One region of the Duganella sp. GW822-FHT06D06 genome, then DNA from elsewhere that is predicted to be linked to it. Evidence: predicted binding sites of a transcription regulator. Region 1 holds the regulator's gene; the other holds the start of a gene.
The links. Region 1 encodes FliA, which starts transcription of late flagellar genes. Its sites were predicted from a motif close to CTAAAGTTTNNNNNNNNNNNGCCGNTA; they were not measured.
Positions count from the first base shown of each region.

Region 2: the regulator FliA is predicted to act here: its motif matches at 4,515-4,541, upstream of fliD (flagellar filament capping protein FliD).

Region 1 covers NZ_JBXALQ010000012.1:183,950-191,297, forward strand. Annotated here, with positions in the region: gene AC1RMD_RS21515 (DUF4351 domain-containing protein) at 1-968, shown strand, start outside; gene flhF (flagellar biosynthesis GTPase FlhF) at 1,119-2,543, shown strand; gene AC1RMD_RS21525 (MinD/ParA family ATP-binding protein) at 2,536-3,333, shown strand; gene AC1RMD_RS21530 (RNA polymerase sigma factor FliA) at 3,376-4,107, shown strand; gene AC1RMD_RS21535 (flagellar motor protein) at 4,089-4,835, shown strand; gene motD (flagellar motor protein MotD) at 4,837-5,610, shown strand; gene AC1RMD_RS21545 (flagella synthesis protein FlgN) at 5,632-6,108, opposite strand; gene flgM (flagellar biosynthesis anti-sigma factor FlgM) at 6,116-6,430, opposite strand; gene flgA (flagellar basal body P-ring formation chaperone FlgA) at 6,539-7,237, opposite strand.
Region 2 covers NZ_JBXALQ010000033.1:12,611-19,958, reverse strand. Annotated here, with positions in the region: gene AC1RMD_RS30550 (response regulator) at 1-223, shown strand, start outside; gene AC1RMD_RS30545 (GGDEF domain-containing protein) at 373-1,950, shown strand; gene AC1RMD_RS30540 (flagellin N-terminal helical domain-containing protein) at 2,250-3,851, shown strand; gene AC1RMD_RS30535 (flagellar protein FlaG) at 3,942-4,331, shown strand; gene fliD (flagellar filament capping protein FliD) at 4,577-7,261, shown strand; gene fliS (flagellar export chaperone FliS) at 7,290-7,348, shown strand, end outside.

The sequences.
Region 1 (7,348 bases):
TCGACACGCCATGGAAGGAAGCGGTCATCCACCACTTTCCCGAATTCATGGCCTTTTATTTTCCTCTTGCGCATGCCGCGATCGACTGGTCGCGGCCGCATACTTTTCTCGATCAGGAATTGGCGGCGCTAAGCAGCGATGCCGAGTTGGGCAAACGCCTGCTCGATAAGCTGGTGTCCGTGTATCTGCATGACGGCGGTGAGCGCTGGGTGCTGCTGCATCTGGAAGTGCAGGGGTGGCGCGATAGGGACTTCGCGGAACGTATGTTTATCTACAACTATCGCGTCTATGATCGTTACCGCCGTGCGGTGGCCAGCCTGGCGCTGCTGACTGACGGCGGCAAGCGTTGGCGGCCTTCGTCGTTTAGTTACCGTTTGCTTGGGTGCACGATGGGGATTGAATTCCCTGTCGTCAAACTGTTGGATCTCGCTGAACGTCTTGACGAGTTGCAGCAACACGAAAATCCCTTTGCATTGGTGACGCTGGCGCATTTGCAGGCGCGGCAGACCAGCGGGAATCCTCACCGCCGGCGCATCGCCAAACTGCGGCTCACCAAACTTCTGTATCAGCGTGATTGGGACAAGCGGCGTATCATCAATTTATATCGGGTGATCGACTGGATCATGCGCCTTCCGCAGGCGTTGGAGCTTCGGTTGACCTATGTGGCTTTGCAATTGGAAAGGAGGCGCGCCATGCCTTACATATCCTCGATGGAACGCCTTTGCATGGAGCAATGGCGCAAGCATGGATTGGAAGAAGGACGACAAGCAGGACGACAAGAAGGACGACAAGAAGGACGACAAGAAGGACAGTCCGCGTTGCTGACCGACTTGTTACGCCAACGCTTCGGCGAGCTCGATGCCGCCGTCTGCGCGCGGCTGCTGCAGGCAGATTTGCCGCAGTTGTCGGCGTGGGCCAAAAACTTCGTTGACGCCACCTCGCTGGACGAGGTTTTTCGCGACCGCTAAGCCGCCTCGGCCGCAATGGTGAAATGCGGCCCATTTGCCCCCCTGTTCCTCGGATCGTTTCCAGAGTGCATCGTCAATAATGGCACTGTCAGAGTAAAGGCGTCTCATCCGGAAGACGCACTGCTTGACTTAGATTTCTGAGAGCCGGCCATGAACGTCAAAAAATTTACCGCACCGACTTCCCGCGAGGCGCTGCGCAAAGTGCGCGAATCGCTCGGCCCCGACGCCGTGATCCTGTCCAACCGCCAGGCCGATGGCGGCGTTGAGATCCTCGCCCTCGCCAACGACGATGCCGCCTCGCTGGCCATGCCGGCGCCGCACTCGCCGATGGCCGAACCGGCGCCGTCGCTCGACCTGGGCACCGCCGCGCCGGCAGGCCGCGTCGAGCAGCGTCTGGAGCCGCGCTTCGCCTCCCATAGCCCGGCCCCGGCGCCGGCCGCCCTGCCAGCGCAACCGGTGCGCCGCGTGGTGGCGTCCGCCTCGTCGTTCGCCAGCGTCACCAAGGCCGCGGCCGCCGCGCCGGCGCCGGCGCCGGCCCAGGCCGCGCTGGACGTCGGCCAGATCGCCGCCATGGTCAGCGCCGCCGTCGCCAGCGCCAAGCAGAACGCCGCCGCCGAAATGCAGGGCATGATGAGCGAAATCCGCGCCATGCGCGGCATGATGGAAACCCAGCTGGCCGAAATTTCCTGGGGCACCACCCAGGCGCGCGAGCCGCAGAAAGCCGCCGTGCTGCGCGAGATGCTGGCGGCCGGCTTCTCGGCCAGCCTGGCGCGCTACCTGATCGAAAAACTGCCGGCCAACCGCGACGCCGCCGACAGCCTGCGCTGGATCAAGAACGTCCTGACCCGCAACCTGCAAACCATGGCCAACGAAGACGCGCTGATCGAGCAGGGCGGCGTGTTCGCGCTGGTCGGCCCGACCGGCGTCGGCAAGACCACCAGCACCGCCAAGCTGGCCGCGCGCTGCGTGATGCGCCACGGCCCGGACAAGCTGGCCCTGATCACCACCGACGCCTACCGTATCGGCGCCCACGAGCAGCTGCGCATCTACGGCAAGATCCTCGGCGTGATGGTGCACTCGGTGAAGGACGAAGCCGACCTGCGCATCGCCCTGAAGGAATTGAAGAACAAGCACACGGTGCTGATCGACACGGTCGGCGTCAGCCAGCGCGACCAGATGGTCACCGAACAGGTGGCTATGCTGCAAGGCGCCGGCGCCGACGTCAAGCGCCTGCTGTGCCTGAACGCCACGGCCACCCAGGAAACCCTGAACGAAGTGGTGCGCGCCTATCAGGGCAGCGGCCTGGCCGGCTGCATCATGACCAAGCTGGACGAAGCGGCCGCGATCGGCAACGTGCTCGACGTGGTGATCCGCCAGAAACTGAATCTGTTCTACGTCTCGAACGGCCAGCGCGTGCCGGAAGACCTGCACCTGGCCGATCCGGCCTACCTGATCGACCGCGCTTTCAAATTGAAACGCGATGTCGTCAACACCCAATACCTGGACGCCGAACTGCCTCTGCTGATGAGCAACGGCCAGAACCAGCAAGCAATGCGCGAGGTGCACCTTGGCTAATTTCGATTTCGACCAGGCGGAGGGACTGCGCCGCATGCTGGCGGGGCCCAAGCCCCGCATCGTCACCTTCCTGTCGGCCTCGCCGCAGGACGACAAGGGCGCCATGCTGGTCAACCTGGGCGCCTCGCTGGCCCGTGCCGGCAACGACGTGCTGCTGGTCGACGCCTGCGCCAGCGCCCACGGCGTGGCCACGCGCCTCGGCGTGGACGGCGGCGCCAGCCTGCTGGACGTGGCGCGCCAGGAATGCGCGCTGAACCAGGTGATCCACCAGGTGCCGCAAGGCTTCGCTGTGGCGTCGATGACACGCGGCGTGGCGCGCAGCGGCCCGGACGAGACGCGCCGCCTGGCCAAGGCCTTCGACGTGCTGGCCAAGCAGACCGGCATCGTCATCGTCGACGGCGAGTTCGACGGCGTGGCCTTCCCGGTGCCGGTCATGGCCAGCTCGGAAATCGTGGTGCAGGTATCGAATAGCGCTACCTCGATCAAGGCCGCATACAGTATGATCAAGCGCCTGAACCAGGAGCTGGGTCGCCGGCCGTTTGGAATTCTGGTCACCGGGGCTTCCGAATCGGAAGCAAAGGTGGTATACGATAATATGGCACAGGCAGCAAGCCGATACCTGGCGGTGAACCTCGTTTCGATGGGATCGGTGCCGGCGGATGAATACCTGCAACGCGCGGCACGCTTGGGGCGTGCGGTGGTCGATGCGTTTCCGCTGGCCGGGGCTTCGGTCGCGTTTCGTCAACTGGCGGGGCGCTTCGCGCTGGCCGGCTCGCCATCTTTCCGTTAAGGGAGCATCATAATTTTAGCGCTTAATCAATAATAAACGGCTATGTACACGGTCAAAGGGAAAGTGGACAAGAATTCTTTGCTGACGGAGCACATGCCGTTGGTGAAGCGCTTGGCCCACCACATGAAGGCGAAACTGCCGCCCAGCGTCGAAGTCGACGATCTGGTGCAAGCCGGGATGATCGGCCTGCTCGACGCCATCAGCCGTTACGAGGACACCCATGGCGCCCAGTTCGAAACCTACGCCGTGTTGCGCATCCGCGGCGCCATGCTCGACGAGCTGCGCAACAGCGACTGGCTGCCGCGCTCGATGCGCCAGAACATGCGCAAGATCGAAACCGCGATGAGCACGCTGCAACAGCGCCTGGGCCATCCGCCGACCGAGTCGGAAGTGGCCAAGATGCTCAAGCTGTCGCTGTCCGACTACCAGGATATGCTGTCCGACGGCGGCGGCCACCAGCTGGTGTACTACGAAGATTTTCACGACGACGACGGCAACGACAGCTTCCTCGACCGTTACTGCTCGGACGAGGAGAGCGACCCGCTGCGCTCGCTGCTGGACGGCGACTTCCGCCAGGCCGTGATCGACGCCATCGACGCGCTGCCGCCGCGCGAAAAGATCCTGATGGGGCTGTACTACGAAGAGGAGCTCAACTTGAAAGAAATCGGCGCCGTGATGGGCGTATCGGAATCGCGCGTATCGCAGCTGCATACGCAGGCCGTGGCGCGTCTGCGCGCCTCACTTCGGGAGCGGTCTTGGACTGGGCCAGCGTAGCCGGGGTGCTGCTGGCGCTGGCCGGCATCATCGTCGGCCAGACGCTCGAAGGCGGCAAGCTGGCGTCGCTGCTGCAACCGGCCGCGTTCGCGATCGTCGTCATCGGCACCTTCGGCGCGGTGATGTTGCAGACCCGCTTCAAGACCTTCATGCGCGGCGTGCGCATGCTGCGCCTGGTGTTCGCGCCGCCGGCCGACACCCGCGTGGTGCTGGCGCGCGACATCAACGCCTGGAACCTGGCGGCGCGGCGCGACGGCCTGCTGTCGCTGGAGCGCTATATGCTCGCCTCCAAGGACAAGTTCAACACCAAGGGCCTGCGCCTGATCGTCGACGGCATCAACCCCGACAAGCTGCGCCAGATCCTCGACACCGAAATCACCGCCTACGAAACGGAAGAACGCCAGGCGGTGCGCATCTGGGAATCGGCGGCCGGCTATTCGCCCACCATCGGCATCCTGGGCGCGGTGCTGGGCCTGATCCACGTGATGGAAAACCTGTCCGACCCCAGCAAGCTGGGTTCCGGCATCGCGGTGGCCTTCGTGTCGACCATCTACGGCGTCGGCCTGGCCAACCTGTTCTTCTACCCGATCGCCAACAAGCTCAAGGCCATCGTCACGCAGGCGGTGCACCAGCAGGAAATCGCCGCCGCCGTGTTCTACGACATCGCCACCGGCGACCACACGCGCGTCATCGACGAGCGCATCGCCACGCTGCTGCGGGAACACTGACATGCAGAACCGGCGCGCCCGCAGGAAGTTCGACGACGAACCGGAGAACCACGAGCGCTGGCTGATCTCCTACGCCGACTTCATCACGCTGCTGTTCGCCTTCTTCGTCGTCATGTACGCGATTTCGGTGGTCAATATCGGCCGCTACAAGGTGTTGTCGGTGGCCCTGGGCGACGCCTTCGGCGGCGCCGGTTCGGCCAGGCCGGTCAACACCGAAGTACCCAACCTGCCGATCCCCAATCCCAATCTGCGGCGCCACGCCGAACTGCTGCGCAAGGAAAAGACCCAGATGACCAAGCTGGCGCAGGACTTGTTGTCCACCTTGGCGCCGCTGGTCAAGGAGGGCAAGGTGCGGGTCACGCAGAACAGCCGCGGCGTCAGCGTCGAGATCAACGCCTCGGTGCTGTTCGATCCGGGCGAGGCGCGCCTGACCAACGAATCGACCGAGGCGCTGCGGGCCGTCGCCGGCCTGCTGAAGAACGACGAGCACAAGGTGCAGGTCGAAGGGCACACCGACAACCAGCCGATCCGCAACACGCTGTTCCCGTCCAACTGGGAACTGTCGGCGGTGCGCGCCAGCAGCGTGGTGCGGCTGTTCATCGACGCCGGCGTGGCGCCGGAGCGGCTGACCGCGGTCGGCTTCAGCGCCAACGTGCCGGTGGCGCCGAACGACAACACGATCGGCCGCGCGCGCAATCGCCGGGTGGCGGTCACGATCCTGTCCGGGATACCGGATACGGTAACGGAAGTGCCGACGCCGGCGCCGGCTCAATAAGCAGTCAACGGTAAATTCGGCTCAGCCGGCCAGGAAGCCGCGGCTGCGGGGCAGGGAGGTGGACAGGCCGCCAGGGCCGTAGAAGTTGTCCGCGCCCGCCGATTGCGGACGCAGCGCTTGCAGCGCGCCTTGCGTGTGGTTCATCTGCTTGTTGATCAGCATGCCGTTGATGCGGTTCAGTTCCTTGGCTTCGCGGGAATGTTGCAGCAGCGCTTGCCAGAGGGCGCTCGCTTCGGCGGCGTCGGCGCCGCTGGCGGCAACCCAGGCATCCATGCCGGCTTCCTCGGCCGGGTAGCCGGCCTTGCCCAGGGCGCGGTGGCGCTGGGCCGACAACAGGGTCATCTGCGTGACCAGTGCCGATTTCTTGGTGGTGACCGCCGTCAGGCCGTCGATTTCCGCCGCCACCAGATGTTGCTGCTCCTGCTTCAAGACGCCCAGCAGGGTCGTCATGATGTGTTCTTCTTCGCGCAGGCTGTTCAGCGGGGTAGCGGTTGACATGGTAGACCTATCGTTTGCGAGAGTGCAGCAGATCCTTGACTGTATCGAGCAAGCCATCCGCTACTTTTTCCGAGTTGACCTGGAACTGGCCGTCGGCAATGGCCAGCTTGATGCGCTCGACTTTTTTGGTGTCGAACACCGCGCTGCCGCCGCCGGCCGCACTGGCCGCCAATGCCTGGCCTTGCGGCGACAGGCGCACGTTGTCGGACGTCGCCGGGGTCGCCGGGGCCGCCGCCTTGTCCGCGCCGCGCGCAGTCGAGGTGGAAGCCGGGGTCGACGCCGGCAAGCCGGTCGTGCTCTTCAATGTATCGTTAATTTTCACAGCGCTATCCTTCTCTGGTAGGAGTACGAAACTCCGGGATCTGAGTATGTAACGGCGGCTGACGCCAAAACTTTAGCGTTGCCGTGCCTCAAGACCCGTGGCGTTCGATCAAAACGCCACCTCCACCAGCCCGCCTGCCTTGGCGATTCCCGTAATTTGTTGCCCACCGGAAGTTTTCACCTGGACCACCTGGCCGTCGCCCGCCGTGCTCATGGCGCGCGCCTCGGCCGACACGCTGAAACCGTTGCCGCTGGAAACCAGCCGCACCAGCTGGCCGGACTGCACCACCGGCTTGCTGCGCAGCGTATCGAGGCGCAGCGGCGTGCCCGGCGGCAGCGAGATATTGGTGCTGCGGCCGATCACCTGGCCGATGTCGGTGGCTATCCCGGCCGGCAAGCTTGTCAGATCGCCCTTCAGGGTCACCAGCTGGCCGGCCTCGATCGCCTGGCCCTGGGCCAGCGGCGCGGCGCTGGCGATGTAGTCGCCGACCACGGTGACCGTGGCCTGGATATAGATCGTCCAGGCGGCCGGCGCCACGCAGCGCACGCCGACCGTGGTCTTGCCCCAGGCGCGCGCGCCGGGCATGAAGAAGGCTTGCGGATCGGCGCAGGCGGCCAGGTTCATGCGCGGATCGACGGCGCCGACCGCGACCGTGACCTGGCCGGGCAGGCCGCCGCTTTGTACTTGCAGGAACTGTTCGACGCTGCGCTTGAGCGCGGCCGCGTCCTGGCGCAGGGGCGCGGCTTGCTGAGCCTGAGCCGCCGGCAGCAGGGCCAGCAGGGCGGCGGTGATGAGCAGTCGTTTCATGGTGTGGGAGTCCTCTTCAATACTGCCATCATAGTCTGGCGGTCTGGACTTGAAGCCTTGAATAGGACCGAAAAGCGCTTTCTTATCGCTCGATGGTTACCGGGGGCAACT
Region 2 (7,348 bases), on a different contig from region 1:
CGGCGAGGACCACGAGGCGCCGCCGCACGACACCCTGTCCGACCGCGAATACCAGACGCTGACCATGATCGCCTCCGGCAAGACGGTGGGCATGATCGCCAAGGAACTGTCGCTGTCGGTGAAGACGGTCAGCGAGTACCGGGCCCGGCTGCTGGTCAAGATGAAGCTGAAAAACAGCGCGGAACTGACCCATTACGCCATCAAAAACCAGCTGATAGAATAGTCGGTCGATAGCGATCGCCGCGCGCTTGCCGCTCTGCCTACGCTTGATGCCCTAATGAAAGATGCCTTCCGGCCTTTTATTCAAGCTATGCCGATCGGCGCTCGGACTTATTATGGTTTAATGAACAAACCTTTACGAGGCCGCATCTGATGTCCAGCAAACCATCCACTCCCGAGCAGAATCCGGCCGAGATCGCGCGCGAGGCGTTCAAGCGCCTGGCCGTGCGCCGCATCGCGCCGACGCCGGAAGCCTACCGCGACATCTACAACGAAATCGCCGGCGTCGCCGCCGCCCCGGCCGCCCCCGTCGGCGCGCTCGATCCCGGCCCGGAATCGGTGCTCAGCCAGTTCGCCACCCGCCTGACCGAAAACACCGGCGACCTGGCCGACTTCGGCCGCCGCTTCAACCGCGCCGTCAAGTCGCGCGACTGGGAAGGCTATGCCAAGGCGCTGTCGCAGCTGGTGGAAAAACACTTCGTCGGCAAGAAAGGCGGCATCGAAGTGGCCGGCCTGCTGCCCGAGGACGAACACAGCCGCACCCTGCGCGACCTGCTGAGCCGCACCCTGACCTTCGCGGTGGCGTCGCTGCTGTCGGGCGCGCCGGTGCTGGTGGCCGAGGCCGAATCGCTGGGCGCGGCCACCAAGCTGGCCCACAGCGAGGAGGCGCTGGCCGAGATCGCCGTGCGGCTGAAACAGCTGTGCTACCAGATCGAGCTGCGCGGCGGCGACAGCGGCGAGCAGCAGGAACTGCTGCTGCGCCTGTTCAAGCTGCTGCTGGAAAACGTCAGCGAACTGCTGGACGACGACAGCTGGCTGCGCGGCCAGATCGAATCGGTGCAAAACCTGATCACCGGCCCGATCGACGTGCGCGCGCTGGAGGAAGCCACCCGCAGCCTGAAGGAAGTGATCTACAAGCAGGGCCAGCTCAAGCACAGCCTGTCGGACGTCAAGCTCACCGTCAAGAACATGATGATGACCTTTATCGACCGCCTCGGCCAAGTGGCGGCCTCGACCGGCGACTTCCACGAGAAGATCGGCGGCTATTCGGAAAAGATCAGCAAGGCCGACAATATCGCCGAGCTCAACAACATCCTCGACGACGTCCTCAAGGAAACCCGCCTGGTGCAGAGCGAGGCGCTGAAGGCGCGCGACAAGATGGTGCTGGCGCGCCAGGAAGTGCAGGACGCCGAGAACCGCATCCACGCGCTGGAGGCGAAGTTGCAGCATTTGAGCGAGCTGGTGCGCGAAGACCAGCTGACCGGCAGCCTCAACCGCCGCGGCCTGGACGACGTGTTCGAGCGCGAGACCGCGCGCGCCGACCGCCGCGGCACGCCGCTGTGCATCGCCATCCTCGACCTCGACGACTTCAAGAAGCTCAACGACACCTACGGCCACATCGCCGGCGACGCCGCGCTGAAGCACCTGGTCAAGATCGTCAAGGACACCTTGCGCTCGATGGACGTGATCGCCCGCTTCGGCGGCGAGGAATTCCTGATCCTGATGCCGGAGACCTCGGTCGAGGCGGCGGCCAGCACCATGACCCGCCTGCAGCGCGAGCTGACCAAGCACTTCTTCCTGCACGATAACGAGAAAGTGCTGATCACCTTCTCGGCCGGGGTGGCGCTGCGCCGTCCCAACGAGGAGCAGACCGAGCTGGTCAAGCGCGCCGACAAGGCCATGTACACCGCCAAGCAGACCGGCAAGAACCGGGTGGTGGTGGCCGAATAAGCCGCTGCCTGTATCAGTTGGCGCCCGGCCCGGCCCTTGCCGGGCTTTTTTTTGCCCAAAAACAAGGGTGAAAAATAATTATTTTTGCCCTAAAGATTCCGGCATTGCTGTCGTTTAAACGGGTATGGGTGTTGAACTTTAGGCCCGCCAGAGAAAAAATCCCTCCTTTCCAGCCCTTAATTTTCCCACTGGGCAACCGTTACCAGTAACAACAGCGGTTTGAATGTCTCGGAACGTGGAGGCAGACCAATGGGAACTGAGCATATTGCCGAATCGAAGTATCAGTCTGGAGAAACATCATGGCACAAGTCATTAACACAAATATTGCATCGCTGAATTCGCAACGTAACCTGACCACGTCGCAAGCCTCGCTGTCGACTTCCCTGCAACGCCTGTCTTCCGGTTTGCGCATCAACAGCGCAAAAGACGACGCCGCCGGCCTGGCGATTTCCGAGCGCTTCTCCTCGCAAATTCGCGGCAATACCCAGGCAGCACGCAACGCCAACGACGGCATCTCGCTGGCGCAAACGGCCGAGGGTGGCTTGAGCACGGCAGGCGATCTGCTGCAACGTATCCGCGAACTGGCAGTCCAGTCCGCCAACGGCACCAACTCGGATTCCGACCGCAAGTCGATCCAGGGCGAGGTCGCAGCCCTGTCGAACGAACTGGACCGCGTGGCCAACACCACCCAGTTCAACGGCCAGAACGTGCTGGACGGTTCGCTGACCTCGGCCCAGTTCCAGGTCGGCGCCAACTCCGGCCAGACCATCAATGTCGGCGTGCAAAGCGCTCGCGCCACCGATATCGGCAACAACACCGCGAGCTCGGCCTACGGCGGCACCGTCATCTCGGAAGCCATCGCCGGCAACAAAAACAACGTGGCCGCCGCCGAAACGCTGACCTTCAATTCGGGTGCCGGCGTAACCACCAACGTCAACGTCAAGGCCAATGACAGCGCCAAAGTCATCGCCGCCAACATCAACAGCCAGAGCAGCAGCAGCGGCGTCACGGCGTCCGCAACCACCAACGCCACGCTGGAGAATATCGGTGACGGCTCGGTCCAGTTCACCTTGCGAGGCGCCAACTCGATCGCCAATGACAAGGAATCGAAAGCCGTCACGATCGCTGCCCAGGTCAAGGGCGGCGACCTGTCCTCGCTGGCTCAGGCAATCAATGCTCAGACCGGCACGACCAATATCAGCGCCACCATCAAGACCAACGCCGCCGGCACCGCCAAAGAAATTCTGTTGACCAACAGCGCCGGTGACGACATCAGCCTGCAAAATACCAACGGCGCCCTGGCCGCCAACGACGCACTGCAAAACGGCGCCGCCGCCGCCACGATCCGTGGCGCGGACAAGCCAGCTTCCGGTTCGACGGCAGCCACGCTGGCCACCGCGATCGCCATCGGCGCCGGCGGCACCGCCGACACCGTGGACAACAGCGGTGCCACCCCGGTCATCACCGCTGGTACCGGCGCCTCGGTTACTGTCGGTGGACATCTGGACTTCTCGTCGGATAGCGGCTTCTCGGCAAGCAGCACCGGCACGACGCTGGTAGCAGCCACTGTGTCCAGCGGCCTGCAATCGGTCGCCAAGCTGGACGTGAGCACCGTCGCCGGCTCGAATGCCGCGCTGAAGACCATCGATTCGGCCCTGAACGCGATCAACAGCAACCGCGCATCCCTGGGTGCGATCCAGAACCGTTTCGCTTCGACCATCTCGAACCTGAACACGACAACGGAGAACTTGTCCGCTTCGCGTAGCCGGATTCAAGATACCGACTTCGCGTCGGAAACGGCCAACCTGACCCGCGGCCAGATCCTGCAACAAGCTGGTACCGCCATCCTGGCCCAGGCCAACTCGCTGCCGAACGGCGTGCTGTCCCTGCTGCGTGGCTAAAATCCGGGGAAGGGTCGGCGGACGAGCCGCACTCTGACTAGGTTCCCCGGTTGATTTATTCAACCGGGGATTTTTCACAAAGGAAGCATCATGACTATCGATACCATCGGCTCGGCCTCCCAGGCCCGCCCAGTAGACCGCCCGGCCAACTCCGCCGGCGGCGAGGTCGCCGCCCACGGCGCAACACGCGCGCCGGCCACCGCGGTCGACACCGCGGCCGCCGTCAAGGCCCCGGCCAACGTGCCGACGCTGGACCAGGTCAACCAGGCCGTATCGCAGCTGAACAAGTCGGCGCAAGCCAAGTCGCAGGGCCTGGAGTTCTCGGTCGATACCGACACCAAGCGTACCGTGGTCAAAGTGATCGACCAGACCACCAAGGAAGTGCTGCGCCAGATTCCCTCGCCCGAAGCGCTGGAAATCGCCAAATCGCTGGAATCGAAATCCGGCGCCTCCGGCTTGCTGATCCAGCAAACCGCCTGAAGCGGCCGCGCTCGCGCGCGCCGCTTTTTCTGTCTTCATGGCATCCTGCCAGCAGGATTGCCGCCACCGCGAATCTGACGGGCCACGCCCGTTGCGGAGCCATAGCGCCGCCCCGCCACGCCCTGCGCCGCCGAGCGCTGCCCGTTTTTTCAGCTTTGCCTGAACTGGCAGGTATTCTCCCCTCTCAAGTCCGGTTTGATTCTGCCGATATTGTCTTATATTATTGCTTTACTTAGGAGCGCAACGTGGGTATCTCTTCACCAGGCATCGGCTCGAACATCCCGGTCGACTCCATCGTCAGCAAGCTGATGGCGGTCGAATCCGCGCCGCTGGCCGATTACGACAAGAAGTCGGCCAGCTATCTGGCGAAGGTGTCCGCGTTCGGCAATTTGTCCGGCGCGCTGGGCTCGTTCCAGAGCGCGCTGGCCGGCCTGACCTCGGTCTCCAGCTTCCAGACCCTGGTCAGCTCGCCCAGCGACACCACGGTGATGACCGCCACCGCCAGCAGCACCGCGCAGCCGGGCAACTACCGCGTCAACATCAGCCAGATCGCGCAGGCGCAGACGCTGGCCTCGACCGGCTACAAGAGCACCACGGCCGCCATCGGCCTGGGCGGCAAGACCACCATCAATTTTTCGCTCGGCACCGCCAGCGGCGGCACCTTCGGCATCGCCGGCACCCAGCTCGGCGCCAGCCTGTCCAGCGGTGGCCTGTCGCCGGGTTCGCTCAGCATCAACAACACCGCGATCGCCACCGACGGCACCACCCGCAGCGCGCGCCTGCTGGCTGACGCCATCAACGCCAAGAGCACCACCACTGGCGTCTCGGCCAAGGCCTCCGCCACGGCCACCAACGCCACCCTGTTCGGCGCCGCCGGCGTTTCCAGCTTCGGCGCGGTCGACACCAGCGGCGGCGGCACCTACAAACTGACGGTCGGCGGCGTGGAAATCGCCGCCCAGGCGTCCGGCGTGGCGGCCGGCGCCGGCGTTACCGCCGCCGCGCTCGACGCCGCCCTGGCGCCCAGCACCGCCGTTGGGCGCGCGCTGGCCGACGCCAACATCACCGTCCAAGGCACGGCCGCCGGCGGCGACCTGCAATTTCTCAACGCCGACGGCAGCAACATCGCCATCGCCGAAGCGGTCGACGGCAGCGTTACCGGCGGCATTGGCAACGGCGGCACGGCCAACGTCGGTTCCAGCACCACGGCCGTGGGCTCGATTACGCTGGTGTCTGCGGATGGCAGCCCGATCACCGTCGGCGGCACCGATCCCGCCAAGGCCGGCTTCACCGCCGGCGTCGGCGGCGCTTATCTCGGCGCCAGCTTCGCGGCCGACTCCAGCCGCACCAGCGGCAACATCGTCATCGACAGCTCGAACAATACGCTGCAGGGCATCATGGCGGCGATCAACAAGGGCAACTTCGGCGTCACCGCCAGCATCGTCTCGGACGGCGCCACCGGCACCAGCGCCAAACCGAACCACCTGATCCTGACCTCGTCCGCCACCGGCGCCAGTTCGACCATGAAGATCACGCTCTCCGGCTCCGGCGGCGATCCGCCGGAAGCGGACCTGGTGACGCTGCTGGGCTACGACCCGGGCGGCGTCCAGAACCTGAGCCAGAAGGCGGCGGCGGCCGACACGCTGGCCACCGTCAACGGCATCGCCGTCACCAGTTCCAGCACCGGCATCAGCGGCGCCATCAGCGGCATCAGCATCAACGCCCTCAAGGTCGGCAGTTCGTCGCTGTCGGTGAGCAAGGACAGCGGTTCGCTGACCACCTCGGTCAACGGCTTCGTCAAGGCCTACAACGATTTGAGCGGCCAGATCGCACAGCTGGGCGCCTACGATCCGGAAACCAAGACCGGCGGTCCGTTGCTGGGCGACACCACGCTGCGCAATCTGCAGGCCGCGATCCGCCGTCAACTGGGCACCTCGATCACCGGCCTGCAGGGCACCAGTCTGACCAATCTGTCGCAGATCGGCATCTCGTTCCAGAAGGACGGCACGCTCAGCCTGGACAACGCCAAGCTGCAGAAAGCCGTCACCAACAACTTCAGCGACATCGCCGGCCTGTTCGCGGCGGTCGGCCATGGCAGCGATCCGGACGTCAAGTTCGTCAGCTCCGGCACCAACAGCAAAGCCGGCGACTACGCGATCAACATCACCCAGCTGGCCACCCAGGGGACGCTGCAGGGCACCGCCGTGCTGCCGGCTGAAACCGTGATCGATACCGACACCACCTGGACCGTGACGCTGAACGACACCAAGCCGGCCACGCTGGCCAACACCGCCACCATTTCGCTGCCGGCCGGCAGCTACAATCCCAGCCAACTGGCCACGCTACTGCAATCGTCGATCAACGGCGTCAGCGCATTTGCCAACGCCGGCGCCACCGTCAGCGCCACTATCGGCGACGACGGCAAGCTCAAGCTCGCTTCGACCAGCTACGGCGCCAAATCGAACATCCATGTTGCCAGCGCGACCGGCACCGACGTCGCGGCCGCCTTCGGCGCCGGCGCCTCGGTCGACGGCCTGGACGTGGCAGGCACCATAGGCGGCTACACCGCCAGCGGCAGCGGCCAGACCCTGACCGGTTCGCCCGGCGCGCCGGTCGACGGGCTGAAGCTGACGATCACCGGTGAAACCACCGGCTCGCGCGGCAGTTTCGGCTTCTCCCAGGGCTACGCCTACCAGCTCAACGCGCTGGCGGCCGGCTACCTGGGCGCCAAGGGCGCGATCACCAGCCGCACCACCGGTCTGAACAACTCGGTCAAGGATGTCGCCAAGCAGAAGGACGCGTTCGCCTCCCGCCTGGGCGACATCGAAGCGCGCTACCGCGCGCAATACACGGCGCTCGACACCTCGATCGCCAGCATGAATACCACCGCGTCATTCTTGACGCAACAGTTCGCGGCGCTTGCCAAGCAATAACCGCGAACGCTTTAACAGGAGACAGAGTATGTTTGGATCTCGACAAACTGGCGTCAGCGCCTATGCCAAGGTTGGCATGGAAACCGG